4 regions of the Peribacillus sp. NPDC094092 genome follow, and region 3 is predicted to be linked to each of the others. Evidence: riboswitches for the same ligand, from Rfam matches in the RefSeq annotation. Region 3 holds a riboswitch; each other region holds the start of a gene.
What was found. Region 3 has a riboswitch for thiamine pyrophosphate ahead of tenA (thiaminase II). Riboswitches for the same ligand answer to the same signal wherever they lie in the genome.

Region 1 (4,710 bases), 970 kb from region 3:
CTTGAACAGTCAGCAGACTTGATAAGCCGTAAATTGCTGCCAAGTTGATCATTTCTTTTCTCTTCTCTTCTACTTTTTCTATAGTTACCTTACGGCAAGGCATTATATAGTCACCTCCTAATTATTCAATATTTTTACACTTTCATCATAATGAAACCACTAGTTAAAATCAACTATTTTTCAGAAAATAAATGTGTTATTTTAAAGGTTAAATGTGACAAAATGACTATTAAATTCTATAATTATGTATATTTAGTGTCATTTTCTATCAAACGCAAAAAAAGCATCCACTAGTGTAGACTGCGAATGCTTACATCATATCCCTTATCCAAGAACCCAAAATATAGTCATCGTTTACTATGTCATCCATTCGGAAGGTGACTCGGTATTAGGTCTATTTATAACAACCTTATATTCATCTTCAAGTACTTTTAATGGGGCATCATAAAGGTGCCTTTCATCAGAGGTTTTGTATACTCCATTGGCCAATAACTCTTCAATAAGCTTTGCCTTCCTCTGTTCAATCCTCTTAAATAATTCTGCCATGTAAATGGCTCCTTTCCTAGTCATCCTAGAGCCTGCTTCTAGTAGCTAAACTTTATCAACTTGTTAGATTTTCACCAAATTATATATACCTTTTCTATTATGTCACTAAACGTTATTTCCCAAAAATAAAAGCCCCTTCTAATTCAAGAAGAGGCTGACAGTGTCCGTACGGCTCTTCTTATCTTCCAAGCATATGCTTGTTGGATTTAGCACAGTTCCCAAACGGGTCCGCTGCCGAGGTTTCTTTGGGCCAAGTCCCTCCACCTCTCTGGATAAGAAATCGATATATAAATGATGTAGACATGATTTTATCCTAATAACCATCAAAAGTCAATTACCTGGTTCTCCCTTTTTCCTGGACATTAAGGGGTCCCTCTTTCAAATACAGGTTGCATTTTCTTGTCTTTCTGATATGATGTCAGTAATTACATACAATTCACACCACTAGGGGAGTCTTTTTTTAAGACTGAGATGGAATTAGTTCCGGACCCTTTGAACCTGAACCGGCTCATACCGGCGGAGGGAAGTGGATGATATCGTCCATTTTCAGACTATATCCATCTACCCCGTTCCGAATTCAGGAACGGGTTTTTTTCATTAACAAGGGATCCATTCTAAAGGAGGATGAACAATGGAGAATGTTAAATTAGAAAGATTCAGTGATAGACTGCATGCACGGTCAAAAGAGATTTGGAAAAGGAACCATTCACATCCCTTTGTCCAGGCAATTGGAAATGGTACGCTTCCTGAAAAGAAATTTGCTTATTACCTGAAGCAGGACTATATCTATCTCATGGATTATTCCAAGCTGTTTGCTTTAGGTGTCATCAAAGCACATAACATCGAAACCATGGCAAAGTTTGCGAGCATTTTAAATGAAACCCTTCAAGTGGAAATGGATATTCATCGGCATTATGCTTCCGAATTCGGGATCAGTTCCAAGGAATTGGAAGAAACAGAACCCACTCCAACCACTCTAGCCTATACAGGATACATGCTAAATGCAGCTCAGCATGGGACTTTGGCAGACTTGATCGCCTGTCTCCTGCCCTGCGCTTGGGATTATTATGAAATCGGTTTGCTATTAAAAGAACAAAATGGGGCAGCATTGGAAAACAATCGCTACGCAGATTGGATAAGATCCTATTCATCTCCTGAATTCGGGGAAGCACACAAATGGCTGATCGCTTTGTTGGAGGAATTGACGGAAGGCATGCCAGAAACAGAACTTCTTAGATTAGAAAAGCACTTTTTGGTTACTTCCCGATATGAATATTTATTCTGGGATATGGTTCAAAATGAACAGGATTGGCCGCTGTAGGTCGTTGGCATGATGATGAATCCTATCAAGAAACTGACATTGACTGCCATGATCACGGCTATAACGACACTGACCAGTTCATTTATTTTCATCCCTGCAGGTTTTGCAAAAGTCTTTCCCATTCAGCATCTGGCAAATGTCCTGACGGCCGTTCTATTGGGGCCAGCTTATGCTGTAACACAAGCTTTTTTAGTTTCCATCATTAGAAACATGTCTGGTACCGGTTCAATTTTTGCTTTTCCCGGCAGCATGATCGGTGCACTATTGGCTGCCATCCTTTATCGAAAAACACAAAGCTTAAAATTCGCCTGTTTAGGTGAAGTGATCGGGACCGGCATTCTCGGTTCCCTAGCCTGTTATCCACTTGCCCTCCTCCTATTGGGGGAAAAAGCGGCTCTTTTTGGTTTTTTACCGGCTTTTATGCTCAGTTCATTCACTGGGGCGATTTTAGCTTTCATATTACTTAAAATACTTCTAAAAAATAATTATATGAAGGGGTTTTTTTATGAAAACAGCATTAACCATCGCAGGCTCTGATTCAGGGGGCGGTGCTGGAATACAGGCGGATTTAAAAACATTTTCTGCACATGGTGTCTTTGGGATGTCTGCCATCACAGCCGTAACCGCACAAAACACAATGGAAGTCCGTTCAGTGCAGCCAATTGAAACAGCAATCATATCTGATCAAATTGCAGCGATCTTTGAAGATATTCCTGTCGATGCAGTAAAAATAGGCATGCTTGGATCAAAAGAAATCGTGGAAACAGTCGCTGCTTCCCTTAGAAACTTCATGCCTTCCATCATTATTCTTGACCCTGTCATGATTTCCAAAAGCGGCCACCATTTGCTCGACGAAAAGGCTGTCTCTGCCTTAAAAGTGGATTTGCTCCCGATTGCAACACTTGTAACCCCAAATGTACCGGAAGCGGAAGTACTTACTGGCTTGTCGATTCGAACGGAACAAGATTTCCACAAGGCATGCATGTCCATACAAGAAATGGGGCCAAAGGCCGTTTTACTTAAAGGAGGCCACGCAGCAGGTAATCCAAATGACCTTTTTTATGATGGCACTGACTTCCATTGGATCGAGGGAGAGCGCATTCATACAAAAAACACTCATGGCACTGGCTGTACCCTATCATCCGCCATTACATCAAACCTGGCAAATGGGCTGCCCTTGCAAGTGTCTATCGAAAAGGCCAAGACCTATATTTCTGAAGCGATACGCAATAGCTTTTCAATCGGTAAAGGTCATGGACCTGTCCATCATTTTCATTCATTTTCAAAAAAAGAACGGAGTGAATTAATATGAAGGTTTCTGCAGCCGATTTATTCGTGAAGGTAAAAGAAAGAAAACCACTCATTCACCAAATCACCAACTTTGTTACGGTCAACGACTGTGCAAATGCCACCCTTGCCATCGGTGGTTCACCAGTAATGACTTCGAGCCCAAGAGAAGTGGCGGATATGGTCAAATTAGCGGATGCATTGGTCTTGAATTTCGGTACGATCGATGATAAAGCCTTGGAAGCAATGGAGATTGCCGGAAAGACGGCAAATGACCTGGATATCCCGGTCATTTTGGACCCTGTGGGAGTTGGTGCCACCCCCTATCGTACAGAGCAGGTCAAGGTGCTCCTTAGTAAGGTTTCTTTCCAAATCATTCGCGGGAATGCGAGTGAGATTCTATCATTGATGGGTGGGGATACCGTTACACGCGGGGTGGATTCGGAGGAACTAGCGATTAGCAATGCAGAACTGGCTACACGGGCAGCAAATAAATTGAATAGTATCGTCGTGGTCAGCGGAGCTAAGGATGCGGTCAGCGATGGAAAACATACGTCCGTCATTGACAATGGGAACCTCCTTTTAACTAATGTTACAGGTACCGGTTGCATGTCCACCGCTCTTATCGGCACTTTTTCCGGAGTCACCGACGATTTCTATTCTGCGGCAATCGCCGGTATCTCCACTATGAGCATTTCAGGGGAACTAGCTGCTGCAAACCTTCAAAAAGATGAAGGAACAGGGACGTTTCGTGTGCGATTAATTGATGCAATATCAAGAATGGATAAGGAAATCTGGATGCATGAGGTGAAAATACATGAAGAAGTCCCAAATTGATTTAAGCCTGTATTTAGTTACGGAAGAGTCTCTAGCATTAGAGGAATTGACCAGAATCATTGCAGAATCGGTTTCAGGAGGTGTCTCGATCGTACAACTTAGAGAGAAAAACAATTCCTCCCTTTCCTTTTATAAAAAAGCTTCTGCATTAAAACAGTTATTGAATGAACTGTCCATTCCCCTGATCATCAACGACCGGGTGGATATAGCACTTGCGGTTGCAGCGGATGGGATTCATATTGGGCAAGATGACCTTCCACTGACTGTGGTCAAACAAATGGTTCCTGAAGATATGATAGTCGGTTTATCTGTCTCCACTCTTGAAGAAGCTCTCGAAGCCGAACGAAATGGAGCAGACTATATCGGAGTCGGTTCCGTTTTCCCTACAAAGACCAAACAAGATGCAACCCTGATGGCCATTGGGGATCTGGAGGAAATTTGCCGAAGCGTATCCATTCCCGCCGTAGCCATCGGGGGTATCACTGCAGATAACATTTCCACTCTTTCTGGTAGCGGGTTATCCGGCGCCGCAGTCGTATCGGCCATCATGAATGCTGATAGTCCGAAAAGAGCCTCCGAATCCCTTTTAAAAATCATTAAAGACTTTAATTAATGAAAAGAGGGGACTGATTACAGTCCCCTTCCTTTTTGTTTATGTCAAAACGGTATTCTTTGTTTCCTTCCCAAAAGCTACGGCAATGGCACCCACTAGAATAGCG
Region 2 (4,710 bases), on a different contig from region 3:
CAAAACAATGATCGGTATATTTTGTGATAGTATGAGCAGTGGATAAACAGCGTCCTTCACACCTGGAAATAGGTGTAAGATTGCCGCTATCAATAAGCCGATGCAGCTTCCAATAAAAAAACCCGACAACGCAAGCTCGGTTGTGGATATAAGGTGTCCGAAAAGATTGCCGGACGACTCAATTCCTTCAATGAAAATGGCAGATGGAGCGGGAAGCAGCCATTCTTCGACTTTCAATAAGACTGTCACTGACTCCCATACTATCAGCAACAATAATAAAAGAAAGAAGGGAGCCCCCTTCTTCCAAATTCCCCTTCCGATCATGCCCGATATTTCTCCGTTAACGTATCCATCGTAATCCCGCTTGGCTGATATAATATTTTCACTTGGGAAATGACATTCGGCGATCCTATTTCAATCATTCTTACATTCATTTTTTCTATCACGGCAAAAAGTTCGGAAAGCTCACCCTCCATTGTCGTTTCAAGCGGGTGAACCTCATACTTGACACCTGATTCTTCAATGATCTTGATTGCTTCATCGACCATTGGGATGACATTTTCCCCTTTAGGGATAATCTGTATACTAATTAATGAGTTGGCCATTGCATTTCCTCCTATTTTGGTAAAAATTCATTGGTAAATGCCTTTTCAGGATCGAAATCACCTTCAAGAAGCTTATTTTCAATCATCCAATCACTGTAATTCTTCCAAATTTCAAGCTTTTGTTCACCCCATCGCGGAGCATCATCCTGATACTTGTCTGCAAGCCACTCCTGGCTTTTCTTCACCAGTTTTGCATCAAGATCCGGTGCAGCCTTTGTTAACATGTCTGCTGCATCAGCAGGATTCTTGATCGCAAACTGGTACCCTTTCGATGCTGCATGAACGAATGCTTTAACAGTCTCGGGATCTTCTTTTATCATCTTTTCATTCGTAGTCAATACAGGCGTATAGTAATCAAGTTTATCAGAGTATTCGGTTAAGTAAACCATATTAAGCTTCTCATTTCGCAATTCAGCCTCAATGCCTGTCCATCCATAATAAATCCAGGCAAAATCTATATCCCTTTTAACCGAAGTGAAAAAATCCGTGTCTCCTGTATTGACTATATCCACTTTATTTACATCCGCATTTTCTTTTTTCATGAGTGAATCCATGATGGCCTTTTCAACCGGAGATCCCCAGCCACCATACGTTTTCCCTTCAAAATCCTTGGGAGTTTTAATGTTCTTTGCTTCAGGGGAAGCGAATCCCGAGGTATTATGCTGGATGACGGCAGCTACCGAAACAATTGGCACACCCTGCACACGGGCCTGCGTTATGCCCTCCTGGTAACTGACGCCAAATTCAGATTTTCCTGAAGCGACAAGCTTATCAGCTCCTGCTTCACCTGGCATGATAATTTCCACATCAAGACCTTGTTCTTTAAAATAACCTTTTTCCTTGGCTACATACAATCCTGTATGGTTTGTATTCGGTGTCCAATCGAGCACGACCGATACTTTTTTTAATTCTTCATTTTTAGATGCTTCTTCTTTTTCATTCGTTCCGCCTGCACCGCATCCAGCCAAAAGGAACAACGAAGTTAACAGTGGCAAGAATTTATTCAAGTCATTATCCTCCTACACATCATATAAGATCCATATGCCGGAACCATATCGGGGCTCCAGGGTTCATTCAAATACTGGATAAATAAGCAAAAAACGCCCGAAGGTGAATTCGGACGTTAACATATAAAACAGAAAGTCAGTCATAATATGTTCCCTCCGCTGGCATCATCCAGATCAGGTTCAAAGAGTCAGCATCTAAAGGATGCAATCTCAGCCAGCAGTACCGGCCCCCCTACATTTCTCGCACATATGAACTTTTCTCTCCCATTATATCAATTCATGGGGAAAAAGGAATACTAATTTGCTTCTTCTCGCTAATTGGAAAGGTATTCCAGTCATCTAGGATATCCAGCAAAACATCTTTTGCGATGAAAGCAAAAAACTTCTGCCCACTTTTCATTCCAATCATTCTCGGCTGCAAAGGCGCTGAAACGTTCCAAATAGTCACTTCCTTGCTGGCATTCATATAATGAGCATTATGTAGACATTTTTGTTTACCCGTTTTATTAACCGTTCATTTAAATAAGCAAAAGGTGGATATGATCATGATAAAGATTAATCACAAATGGTTAGATGTCAGTCAAATCCAACCAGGAATAGCACCTGCTAAATCGCTTGAAATTGTTCAATCGCTGGCGGAGGATTCGAACGTTTTTGAATACCGGAACTTTGGAGAGTTTAATTTCGAGATACAACTGCGAAACCGAGTCATTGCGGCAGCCATTGCGTTGGATAAAAGTGATGCAGAATTTTCCACACTTGAGGAATCGGAATCCAATAAACAATATTGGCGCCTTTCAAAGGATGGCACCTTTACCCTTCAGCCAGGGGTTCTCCCTCATGCTGCACTCCTTGACATTTTCATAAATGGAAGGCTTTATGCTTTCGAATGCGGGACAGCGATAGTCGTCACTTTTCTAAAGGCCATATTGGATTTAATCGGCCCCAGGAATTTCGACCACCTTTTTTCAAACCTAGTTTTATATGACTGGCACCCTCCACAAAATATGGCTCTCGATATTCATCAAGGAAGGGATTATTTACCGGGAGATTGCGTTTATTTCAAAAACCCTGAGCACGACGAGTCAACTCCTGAATGGCAAGGTGAAAATGCCATATTATTAGGAAACAACCTCTATTATGGTCACGGAATCGGCATTACCAGTGCACAGGGAATCATCACGGAATTAAATAGCAATAGAAAGCCATTCGCCACCATATCGGCATACCTGACAACTCATATCATTTTCCTGGATAGTTCCTTCTATAGCCAATTCCGACAAAACATCCCCCGTGCAAAGCCAAATCAAAGTCCTTCCAGCCTTTCCAATTGTATTGTAACTGAAATAGGTTCGAATATTTACCTTTCATGACCCTGGCATTTCTCCTATGCCGTAAAACCGTTTCATTAAATACCGCCATAAAAAAAATGCTTGGAGAGAAATCTCCCAAGCATTTTTTGTTATTCAAGCACCAATATTCCCTTTGCCTTTGAACCTGCGGGCACTTGCCTGACCCCACTTCGTTATGGATACTGTATAAACAGCCAAGGCTGACCATATGAACAAAAAGGCTAAAAGATGTGCTTTCGTAAAACTTTCATGATAGACGAATACACCGATCAATAAAGATAAGGTCGGAGCGATATACTGAAAAATGCCAAGCATCGATAACGGGATCTTCTCCGCCCCTTTCGCAAAATATAAAAGAGGCAATGCCGTTACAATCCCGCCTCCCACCAATAGCAGGCTTGTGCTTCCCTCTGTAAAGAATTGCATTTCTGATTGGTTCATCAAGTATATCAGGTAACCAAGGGCAAGAGGGGTTACCATCATCGTTTCGAGCGTCAGCCCGATCGCCGATTCGGCCTTGATCATTTTTTTTGCCAGACCGTATAATCCGAAGGTCATGGCCAAAACAAGAGAGATCCACGGAATCGTGCCGAAATGAATGCCAAGGATCAAGACGCCGATTCCTGCAAGCAGGAATGAAATGATTTGGGCCCGGCTCAATTTTTCTTTTAAGACTATCACTCCCAATAGTACACTGACTAACGGATTGATATAATATCCAAGGCTCGTGTCGAGGATCCGGCCTGAATTAACGGCCCAGATGAACACTCCCCAATTAGCTGTAACAAGCAGTGACGCCGTAAGTAATGCCGTAAAGAGTTTGGGATTTCCCATTATGTTTTTGACATAAACAAGAAACGCTTGCCACTTTTTCATGAACATCAATAACACCAGCATGAACACGAAAGACCATAATACCCTCTGAGCTAAAATTTCTGTTGCACCGACTCCCTGAAGGAACTTCCAGTAAACCGGCACGATTCCCCACATCATGTAAGAAAGGGCTGCATAGATCGCCCCTTCTTTTTGTTCATCCACTTTCATAACAAGCCTTCTTTCCATTTACATTCCTTTATCTAAATCCATCTAACAATTTTGTATTCCCATTTCTTTTTTTGCAACTGTTATTTTTTATCATACATGATTTTGTCATCAATGACCGTCATGACCGCCTCAGCTTTTAGGAGATCATCCGGCTCAACATCAAAGACATCCAGATTAAACACGGTAAAATCTGCATCGTACCCTTCCATGATCGCACCGCGACGTTTTTCCTGGCCGATTGCTGCAGCACTCCCTTTTGTATACAGTGAGAAAGCCTCGTATACGGAAAGCCTTTCACCCAAACCATATACGGTCCGGTCCTCACTGTTGATTTTCATCCTTGTGACAGCTGCATGAATGCCCAAAATAGGATTTAATGGTTCAATGGGCGCATCCGACCCTCCCGCACAAATGATGCCCAACTTCAAATAGGTTTTCCAGGCATAGGAGAATTCCAATAGATCAGCTGGAACCTTTTCCTCCACCCACGGAAAATCGGACGGGACGAAGCCCGGTTGGATATCAAAGATTACCGGCAGCTTTGCCGCCCGCTCCAACAGCTCCGGCCGGACAATCTGCGCATGGATGAGCCGGTCCCTCTGCCCCTTTTTCGGGGGAAGGGTTTCTATTGCATTCAAGACGTATTCAAAAGCGAGATCGCCAATCGCATGAACAGCAATCGGCATTCCGGCATCCCTTGCT
Region 3 (4,710 bases):
TGTCTATTACGATTGAGGCGGCTACGCTTAAGCGACGCTTTTGACCCATTGATAATTGAAACGGATGTTTATCCCGATGCGCCTCAAGGCGGAACACTTTAAGCAATGAGCGGACTCTCTCATCTATTTCTTGTTGCGGCCTTTTGTCCATTCGCAATGAATAGGCAATCTCTTCGTATACAGTATTTGCAACGAACTGAAACTCAGGATTTTGAAACACAAACGTCATATGATCCGTTGGTTTTTTCACCCTATTAATGGGGGTCCCCAATAATTCATACTTACCATTCGTTTTTATGAACTGCATAAGTGCATGCAAAAGAGTACTCTTCCCCGCGCCATTTTCTCCCCTGATAACAATCCATTCCCCTGAATGAACCTTCAGCTCTTTAACCTTGATTTTTTCCTCTTTATTCCGAAAACCGCTAAATCCTTGCACATGCATAAGGAGTGAACCATCTGTAAATTGTTCACGAATGGGTGCATAATTCTGTAAATATTCATCCCAAACACCAGGGAACCAAATTCCATGTTCTTTCATTTCATTTTTATATCGTGAAAGAATGGTGTCTCTCGGACCATCAGCCATAATTTGGCCTTCATCATTAAAAAGCACGATTCGTTCGATGAATTCTAAAACATGGTCGATTTTATGTTCGACGATAATAACCGTTTTGTCTCGTCCGACTTCCTTCAATAAGTCCCAGATTTCTTTTGTTCCTTCCGGATCAAGCATGGCGGTCGGTTCATCTAAAAATATCACTTCTGGTTCAAGGGCCAATACTGAAGCGATTGCCAGACGCTGTTTCATTCCGCCTGATAATGTTTCTATACTTGTATGGCCCAGGTTCAATCCTACATTACGGATATGATTTTGGATCTTCTCTCTCATTTCTTCCCTAGGGACGGAAAGATTCTCAAGTACGAAGGCAATTTCCTCATCGGCATATGGCATGCAAAACTGACTATCAGGGTCTTGAAAAACATATCCCCATGAAGAAGGGCATTTCAATTTCTCCGCTTTCATCGGTACTTCGATGGAATTCGGAATCAATCCGCTTAACACTTGCAAAAGTGTGGATTTACCACATCCAGATGGTCCCAACAATAACACTTTCTCCCCTTTATCAAACGATAAGGATAGATCCTTGAATAACAAAGATTCGTCACCGGGAAATTTCATTCTTAACTTCTCAACTGAAACGATTGGTTCCATGGCCCTCAACCTCTACTTTTGATCCAGTTCTGCATAATCTTTACTTGTAACCGGGCGAACAAGATTGGTTACTCCTGTTGCTTCCAGAACTTTGACTAGATAATAGGCAATCACACCTGCAAAGAATATGGAACCCACAAACCTCGCTATCATGAACAACAAAAGATTCCAAGTAGAAAGCGCACCTATTTCCCCGTATGCAAAATCCATTAGTACTGATGCAAGGCAGGAAGCTACCGCAGCTAAAACAGCCACCGACATATTGAATTTTTTATATTTGAACGCCATGAACACCAGTTCCGCGAACAAACCTTGTACCACCCCATATAACAGTACGGTCAGCCCCCAAGGAGAACCTAGAAAGAATTCCCCGGAAGCTGCAGCAATCTCCGCCAAAAGTGCCACACCCGGTTTCCGTAAAATTAAAAAGGCGACGGGGCCAGCTATAAACCACATTCCATAAATAAGTTGGTCCAAATGTAATCCTAATGGTTTAACGGAATAATAAATCGAACCCCAAAGGATGTAAACGATTCCGAATGCTACCGCAATCACGATCGTGACTAATATATCCGTTAATTTCAATCCTTTTTTCATTATTTCATTCTCCTTTATACTTCTAGTTTTTCTTGATGCACTGGCCATGTCTCTAAACGATAAGCCATTTCCCAAAAAGAGTATTCATATTGGCTGCTTAGGATAAAATGCTCTTTCATCCTTTCCTTATCTTCCTCTGTTACTTTTTCAGCAATCTCATCAAGCCTCGTAATTTGTTCTTCCACCAAAGTGCGGAACCACTCTCCTCCGTACGCCGCTATCCATTCTTGATAAATCGGCTCTTCAGGTGTGCATCCTTGCAGCCTTTCGCCTATTTCATAATACAGCCAGTAACACGGCAAGATAGCTGCAATAACATCCCCTAAATGTCCCGAATAAGCTGCACGATACATATGGGAGGTATAGGCGTACGCAGTCGGGGCGGGTTTGAAATTTTCCCTTTCCTCTTTTGTGATGCCTAATCTCTCAGAAAAATTCTCATGAAGCTTCAACTCCGCTTCATATGTTCCTTGTGCATGGCCGGCAAGCCTGCTTGTTGTATGTAAATCTGTAGCTTTGACTGCCCCTAGAGCTTGAACTCTAGCAAAATGAGATAAATAATAGGCATCTTGCATGACATAAAAACGGAAACATTCCAATGGCAATGTACCATCTCCTATTCCTGCAACAAACGGGTGATTAAAACTAGCTTCCCAAATATGATCAACTTCACGACGGATTTCCTCTGAAAACTTCATGTCCATTACCTCCAAATTGTATTTTTCAATGAATCTTAAAGAAAAAAAACTTTTATCACCCCTTTTTTTGCAAACAAAAAACCACTTTCTTTAACGTAAGAAAGTGGTTGTACTTGAAAAAATACAGAAAAGTATTGTTCCAGACCCCACTTCCCTACGCTGGTATAAACCAGATCAGGTTCTAAGGGTCTTAAAGTCATCTTTAATCTCAGCTTCTGCGGTAAAATCAACTTTTACCAATAAAGCACCCCTAGTGGTACAAATTGTATATTTAATTTCCATTTGCCTTTATATTAACACGATAAATCCAATTGTCAAACGTATTAGAAAAAGTTTTCACCTTAATTTTTTAGATCCAGTCTTGCATAAACACCTAACTTGATTGATTAAACCATTGTTAATCCACCATTTACGGAAAGAGTTTGCCCCGTAATATACCCTGCATCTTCCGAAACGAAATAGGCAACAGCACTGGCAATGTCCTCTGGTTGTGCTAACCGACGAAATGGAATCGCTTTTTCCAAGGCACCTGCTATACCTTCATTATAAGAGCCTATTTCTTGAAATAGGGGCGTATCAGCAGGACCTGGCGCAATACAATTTATGTTGAGTTTGTGACGTGCCATTTCTCTTGCTATCGTTTTTGTGAAGGCAATCACCCCTCCCTTTGCAGCCGAATAAACTGCCTCTCCACTTGATCCTACTCTAGCTGCATCGGATGCAATATTCACTACCTTTCCGTAACCATTTTCAATCATGAGAGGTAAAATTTCCTTGCAAGCATGGATCTGCCCAAGTAAATTAATATCGATAATCCTTTTCCAAGTGCTAGGATCACTTTTTAAAAAAGGTTCCACCTTATCCCAGCCAGCATTATTAACCAATATATCTATTCTTCGATAATGGTTCACTGATTCTTCAACGGCTTTTTTAACACTTTCTAATTTCGTTACATCACAATGGACCGCTCTTGCTTCAAAGCCCGACTTTTCGATTAAAGAAACCGTTTCCTCAGCATTTTTATGATTTATATCCGCCACGATGATGTTAAAATTTCGAGAAGCCAATTTTTTTGCAATCTCCCTGCCAATTCCGCTTCCGGCACCTGTAATAAATGCTATTTTTTTATTCATCTTAGTCCCCCTCCACTTACAACATTTAGTAAATATGGATATAGTTAAGCTGCTTATATATTGTCGATTATCTTTTCATTTATCATTTCCCGGAGCCGGAATTTCTGAATTTTCCCGCTTGCCGTACGGGGAAAATCATCCATTATTTCTAGAAATTCAGGCCAATATTGTTTGGCCAAACCCTTTTCCGAGAGAAATTCCTGCATGGACTCCATCGTGATCGGACTCTTCCCCGTTTTCATGCTGATACATGCACATGCTTTTTCCTGAAGACGGGAATCTGGAACTGCAATAACCTGAGCGCTGGAAATATCCGGGTGTTCATACAATACATTTTCTACATAAGCGACTGGAATATTTTCACCGCCCCGTATGATTATGTCTTTGTTTCTTCCAGATATTCGAATATACCCGTCTTCATCAATGAATGCTCGATCACCGGTAATGAACCATCCGTCCCTATACTCAGCTAAAGTATCATCGATTCGTTTAAAATAGCCGACAAAAAGAGCTGGCCCCCTTACTAATAAAGAGCCTTCTATATTCGGGGCGCAGACCTCTCCTTCAAAATCGACGACCTTTAGCTCCATTCCCGGAAACGGAATTCCGTCAGTATTCGTCAGTTTTTCTACTGGATCTTCAAGTCTTGTCAAGGTTACCAAGCCATCTTCTGTTTGCCCCCATCCTGACAAAATCTTGAACGGTATTTTTTCCATGGCTTCCTTTACTAAATGCCTGGGAATCGGAGCACCTAAAGCCACGAAGACTCGTAGCGAATTAAGGTCAAACCTTTCTACCCCCTCCATTTGAACCGTATCTTGCAGAAAAGGAGTAGCTCCTGCCGTAAACGTTATCTTTTCCCTCTCGACCCATTCAATAAATTCCCTCGGATTCCAAATGTCTTGATAGACTCCCGTACCTCCAATATGAGTAGGGAGCCTAACTCCATAACCAAAACCTGTTTGATGGGCGAATGTAGACGCCATGAAAAGAACATCATCGGATGTTAAATGTAAACGGTCAATCCAATAATTCGTTGATATACAAAGAGTATTATGTGTATGCA
Region 4 (4,710 bases), 1.5 Mb from region 3:
CGCTTTCTTGCCTGCGGATGGCCTTTAGCAAGATCTGCTGCATGGGCCGCAATTTTATAAGTAATGACCCCTACACGAACATCTTCTTTATTCGGAAGTCCCAGATGCTCTTTCGGTGTCACATAACACAGCATGGCAGTTCCAAACCATCCAATCATGGCAGCACCAATCGCAGAAGTGATATGATCGTATCCAGGAGCTATATCCGTTGTCAATGGTCCCAGGGTATAGAATGGTGCTTCTTGACAGACTTCAAGCTGCTTATCCATATTTTCTTTAATCAAATGCATCGGTACGTGACCGGGTCCCTCCACCATGACTTGAACATCGTGCTTCCAAGCAATCTTCGTCAATTCCCCAAGTGTCTCCAATTCAGCAAATTGAGCCTCATCGTTTGCATCTGCAATGGATCCAGGACGGAGGCCGTCACCTAATGAGAATGAGACATCATACGCCTTCATGATTTCACAAATCTCTTCAAAGTGGGTATAGAGAAAACTTTCTTGGTGGTGGGCCAAGCACCATTGTGCCATGATCGAGCCCCCTCGGGACACGATTCCCGTAACTCGTTTTGCTGTCATGGGAATGTAACGCAAAAGCACACCGGCGTGTATGGTGAAGTAATCGACACCTTGCTCAGCCTGCTCGATTAATGTATCCCGGAAAACTTCCCAATTTAAATCTTCCGCGACTCCATTCACTTTTTCCAATGCTTGATAGATCGGAACCGTCCCGACTGGCACAGGTGAATTCCTGATAATCCATTCCCGTGTCGTGTGAATGTTCTTTCCGGTGGAAAGATCCATTATATTGTCTGCACCCCAACGTGTAGCCCAAGTCATTTTCTCCACTTCAGCTTCGATCGATGAACTAACAGCGGAATTTCCTATATTCGCATTTATTTTCACATGAAAATTACGCCCGATGATCATGGGCTCACTTTCAGGATGGTTAATATTTGCCGGAATGATCGCCCGCCCGCTAGCTACCTCTTCTCTTACGAACTCAGGGGTAACATTTTCCCTGATCGAAATGAACTCCATTTCCGGGGTAATGATACCTTTTCGGGCATAATGGAGCTGGGTTACGTTTTTCCCTTTCACTGCACGCAATGGTTTTCTTTTCAATCCCGGAAAAACTTCTGCTTTGGTTTGTGACTCTTTTTTATACCCGTTATCTTCGGGCTTTATTTCACGTCCTTCATACTCTTCAACATCTTCCCTTTCAAGGACCCAGCTTCGTCTAATCGGGGCAAGACCTTTACGAATATCAATGGGATATTCTGAATCCGTATAAAAACCGCTTGTGTCATAAACTCGTAAAGGCGGATTCTCCTCTTCGCCGAATGACCCTGTAGTCGGACTTAGCTTAATCTCACGCATAGGTACTTTAATATCGGGTCTAGATCCCTCAACATACACTTTTTTACTCCCGGCAAAGCTGGACATGATTGAAACGTTCATGTCATTTACTGAATTACTCATCATGATTTCATTTCTCCTTTTTAAGTTATTTAAAAAGGACAAAATCCAATCCATTTCGCACGAAAAAGCCAGATCTCCTATTTAAGACCTGGCTAACGTTAGTATGGCTACAGAAATGACCAATTGAAATGTCATTGTTTAGTAGATTCTAACTTCCCCACGCTGGTATGAACCAGATCAGGTCCTGAGGGTTAAGAAGCTAAAGCGCTTCTCTCTCAGCCCAACTTTTATTGGACACCCCTAGTCTGAATAATTTAATTGATTACAGGGTTACTATATCTCACCCTTTTCATTCTGTAAATAATTTGAAAGACCTAATATTTTCATTACAATTCTCCAAAATTTGTTATTTGGAGAGGACCGTCATTTAATTCCTCAGGTTCTCAATGATTGGGTAAAGCTCCTCTAAATGCTTGATTTCATAGGTTGGAATCACTTCATTCCGTTCCTTATCATGGCGATTTATCCAAACCGACTTTATGCCTACGCGTGATGCTCCAAGGATATCGGTCATTAAATTATCTCCGACCATCAATACTTCATCCTTACCAAGCTCCATGATTTCCAAAGCATGCTCAAAAATGGAGGCATCCGGTTTACCTCGTCCAAATGCGCCTGAAATCACGATTTGGTCGAAATAAGGAACCAGTTCAGGCGTAATTTCAAGTTTGGTATTTTGCAGTTCAGGAGATCCATTCGTAAGCAATAGCAATTTATATTTCCCTTTTAATTCATCCAGAACACGGAATGTTTCTTCATAGATAAATGGTTTTTTGCGCCTCTCGGCAGGGAAACGTTCTGCCAGTTCAAGCCCAAATTCCGGGTCATCGATCCCTAATGCCAATAACCCTTTCGTCCACGCTTCTTTCCGATAACCTGGTGCAATCCCGGCCATCTTTCGGAATTCATCATGATCATCCCGAAAATTACCCCATAGTCCCTCAAATGGGTTGATTCCGATCATTTGTGTGAATGCATATGTATCGTAAGAAGAATAAAGCTCGCGCGCTTCCTTCCGCACCGCTTCTTCAAACTCCTCGACATTCAGATCATATTTCTCCTTGGCCACTTCACATGTGGCCACAAAAGCCTCTTTTACACTTTTCTGATCCCATAGTAATGTATCATCTAAATCAAAAAAAACTGCCTTCAGCAAAATGTCCACCCCTCTTTCCCTATTATTGAATTCGTAAAAATTATACTATTACAATAATAAACCACAACCAATAAAAAAAGAATAACTATTCGGAAAATGCCTTACCCTTTCTGGTGGGAAACCCGATATTTTCCTTTTATCACCTTTCAAATACATAAAGCTTTCCATTACTGGCAATCTTGAATTTTGGACCGGTGAACCCCCGTCGTATCAGCTCTTTCCTCATATATACCATGAGGGCGGCATGACTCACGATCAGAACATCCCTTTCTCCCTTTGCTAAGACTTCATCCAATACTTTATTGATCCTTCGCTCTGCAATCTTAATTTCCGCCCTTGTCTGCTTGTTGATTACCGAGCAGCAGCGAATCCAGATGGCCCAAAGGATGAACGGCAGCTTAACTTTTCCTTTAAGTGGGGGGGAGGGAATTTCCCGCAGCTCCTCCATACGATGAACCGTACCTGGATAGATATGTTCCGCTGTCTTGACAGCTCTCGACATATCACTGCTATAGCATTCCTGCCATTCTTCCACACCAAATAAAGTCGTTCCGTAAATGATATCCGCTGCATCATAATCCTCGAACCATTGCTTCATATCATCCGCCGTCACCGGTCTCCCAGTGGGAAATTCATGTGCCACCTTAAAATGCCGTACCAAACCAATTTTCATATCTTCTCCTTTTTATCTTTTAACATATACATTTCACTTTCTAGTAAAAGCCCTTATCAATATATTACCCTATGTAAACCCATAAAAAAATGTATGTTGAAACCATAAAAACCTACTGATCCCTAGACAATGTGTATGTTAAAAATCTTACGGATTGTGTCCCTATAAGCATTTGATTATGATAGCATCGAAAAAAAGAGAAAGCATTTCGCCTTCTCCTGTTTGGTTTATTCCATGAATTGAAGTTCCGTTATCGTACATCTTTTCCTGAATTTATATTTTCCGCTCAAATCACTGAATTGATAATCATTGAGTGATTTCCCCAGATGTTCCTTTAGCTTATCCACAGTGGTTGATTCCTCAATCGTTTCTCTCCAATTTTCCTTTCCTATTACCTCTTCGAACGGAATTGTAGTCAGGACTTCATCATATATCTGGATGCTTTGATCGATGCCGAAGCTGCCATAGATACTGCCATTTTCATCAGCAAAGATATGCTCCGATTCCAACTCTTCCACCAGTACTTCTAGATATTCCTTTGACTTAACAGGCTTGATGGCAATCTCTGCTTCCGCCGTTACAGGTCCCAATCTCTTATCGACGATCTCCATCGTCAATTTAACGTGAACGGACGGATATCCAAACCCTTCACAAAGTTCTGCTGCCGAATTAAATACCACTATACATCCTCCTTTGTCACTATCATTATATAATATAAATACTCCATCTTATTATTAAATCAACTCTTCTTTTTAAATCATATGTTCTTGAAGGGTCAGTCGTCATTATTCCGAATTCTCCTGAAACGAAAGCCACCCATTATAGTAAAAAAATCAGGGATAATCCTGATTTCTTCCGTTCAATTATCATTCAATTTCACATCTCCATCCTTATTACACCATTGACTATTTGTGAACCTGGCCAAAAAGTCCAATGCAATTACATGCATTGGACTTTTTATAAGCATCATATTATGGCTTTAACACGACTTTAATGCATTAATCTTCGTGATCGTTAAAGATTTGATAAGCTTCACTAGCTTTTTCGAGAGGGACTTTATGGGATATGATTTCCGTAGGGTCGAACTTTCCAGCCGTGATATCATCAAAAATCTTTGGCATGTAGTGAATGACTGGTGCTTGCCCCATTTTCAGATTAATGTTCCTTTCAAATAAATTGCCTAATGGGAACATGTTATATTTGGATCCGTATACCCCAGTCAATTGGATCGTACCGAATTTACGTACGGCGTTAAGTGCAATCTCGATCGCGCTTAACGTTCCGCCCTGAAGTTTCAGCTTTTGCTCAATTGCCTCAATCGTTGATTTTTTGCCGTCCATCCCCACACAATCTATGACCACATCGGCCCCGCCTGAAGTGATTTCCTTAATGTAGCT

Region 1: it holds a riboswitch for thiamine pyrophosphate, as region 3 does, so the genes downstream of both, tenA (thiaminase II) here and tenA (thiaminase II) in region 3, are expected to answer to the same signal.
Region 2: it holds a riboswitch for thiamine pyrophosphate, as region 3 does, so the genes downstream of both, ACQKNS_RS12065 (ABC transporter substrate-binding protein) here and tenA (thiaminase II) in region 3, are expected to answer to the same signal.
Region 4: it holds a riboswitch for thiamine pyrophosphate, as region 3 does, so the genes downstream of both, thiC (phosphomethylpyrimidine synthase ThiC) here and tenA (thiaminase II) in region 3, are expected to answer to the same signal.

The regions. Positions count from the first base shown of each region.
Region 1 covers NZ_JBNNUC010000001.1:1,278,199-1,282,908, forward strand. Annotated here, with positions in the region: gene ACQKNS_RS06085 (aspartyl-phosphate phosphatase Spo0E family protein) at 1-103, opposite strand, end outside; gene ACQKNS_RS06090 (Fur-regulated basic protein FbpA) at 358-546, opposite strand; SAM riboswitch class I at 722-825, opposite strand; TPP riboswitch at 983-1,088, shown strand; gene tenA (thiaminase II) at 1,178-1,867, shown strand; gene thiW (energy coupling factor transporter S component ThiW) at 1,883-2,404, shown strand; gene thiD (bifunctional hydroxymethylpyrimidine kinase/phosphomethylpyrimidine kinase) at 2,373-3,179, shown strand; gene thiM (hydroxyethylthiazole kinase) at 3,176-3,991, shown strand; gene thiE (thiamine phosphate synthase) at 3,972-4,604, shown strand; gene ACQKNS_RS06120 (MFS transporter) at 4,644-4,710, opposite strand, start outside.
Region 2 covers NZ_JBNNUC010000002.1:634,131-638,840, reverse strand. Annotated here, with positions in the region: gene ACQKNS_RS12075 (ABC transporter permease) at 1-324, opposite strand, end outside; gene ACQKNS_RS12070 (thiamine-binding protein) at 321-605, opposite strand; gene ACQKNS_RS12065 (ABC transporter substrate-binding protein) at 617-1,612, opposite strand; TPP riboswitch at 1,747-1,856, opposite strand; gene ACQKNS_RS12060 (protein-glutamine gamma-glutamyltransferase) at 2,158-2,985, shown strand; gene rarD (EamA family transporter RarD) at 3,079-4,008, opposite strand; gene ACQKNS_RS12050 (amidohydrolase) at 4,089-4,710, opposite strand, start outside.
Region 3 covers NZ_JBNNUC010000001.1:307,943-312,652, forward strand. Annotated here, with positions in the region: gene ACQKNS_RS01435 (ABC transporter ATP-binding protein) at 1-1,216, opposite strand, end outside; gene ACQKNS_RS01440 (ECF transporter S component) at 1,229-1,813, opposite strand; gene tenA (thiaminase II) at 1,828-2,511, opposite strand; TPP riboswitch at 2,646-2,773, opposite strand; gene ACQKNS_RS01450 (SDR family NAD(P)-dependent oxidoreductase) at 2,898-3,644, opposite strand; gene ACQKNS_RS01455 (AMP-binding protein) at 3,698-4,710, opposite strand, start outside.
Region 4 covers NZ_JBNNUC010000001.1:1,838,825-1,843,534, forward strand. Annotated here, with positions in the region: gene thiC (phosphomethylpyrimidine synthase ThiC) at 1-1,487, opposite strand, end outside; TPP riboswitch at 1,622-1,736, opposite strand; gene ACQKNS_RS08770 (HAD family hydrolase) at 1,852-2,640, opposite strand; gene ACQKNS_RS08775 (histidine phosphatase family protein) at 2,780-3,313, opposite strand; gene ACQKNS_RS08780 (hypothetical protein) at 3,541-3,993, opposite strand; gene ACQKNS_RS08785 (zinc-dependent alcohol dehydrogenase) at 4,312-4,710, opposite strand, start outside.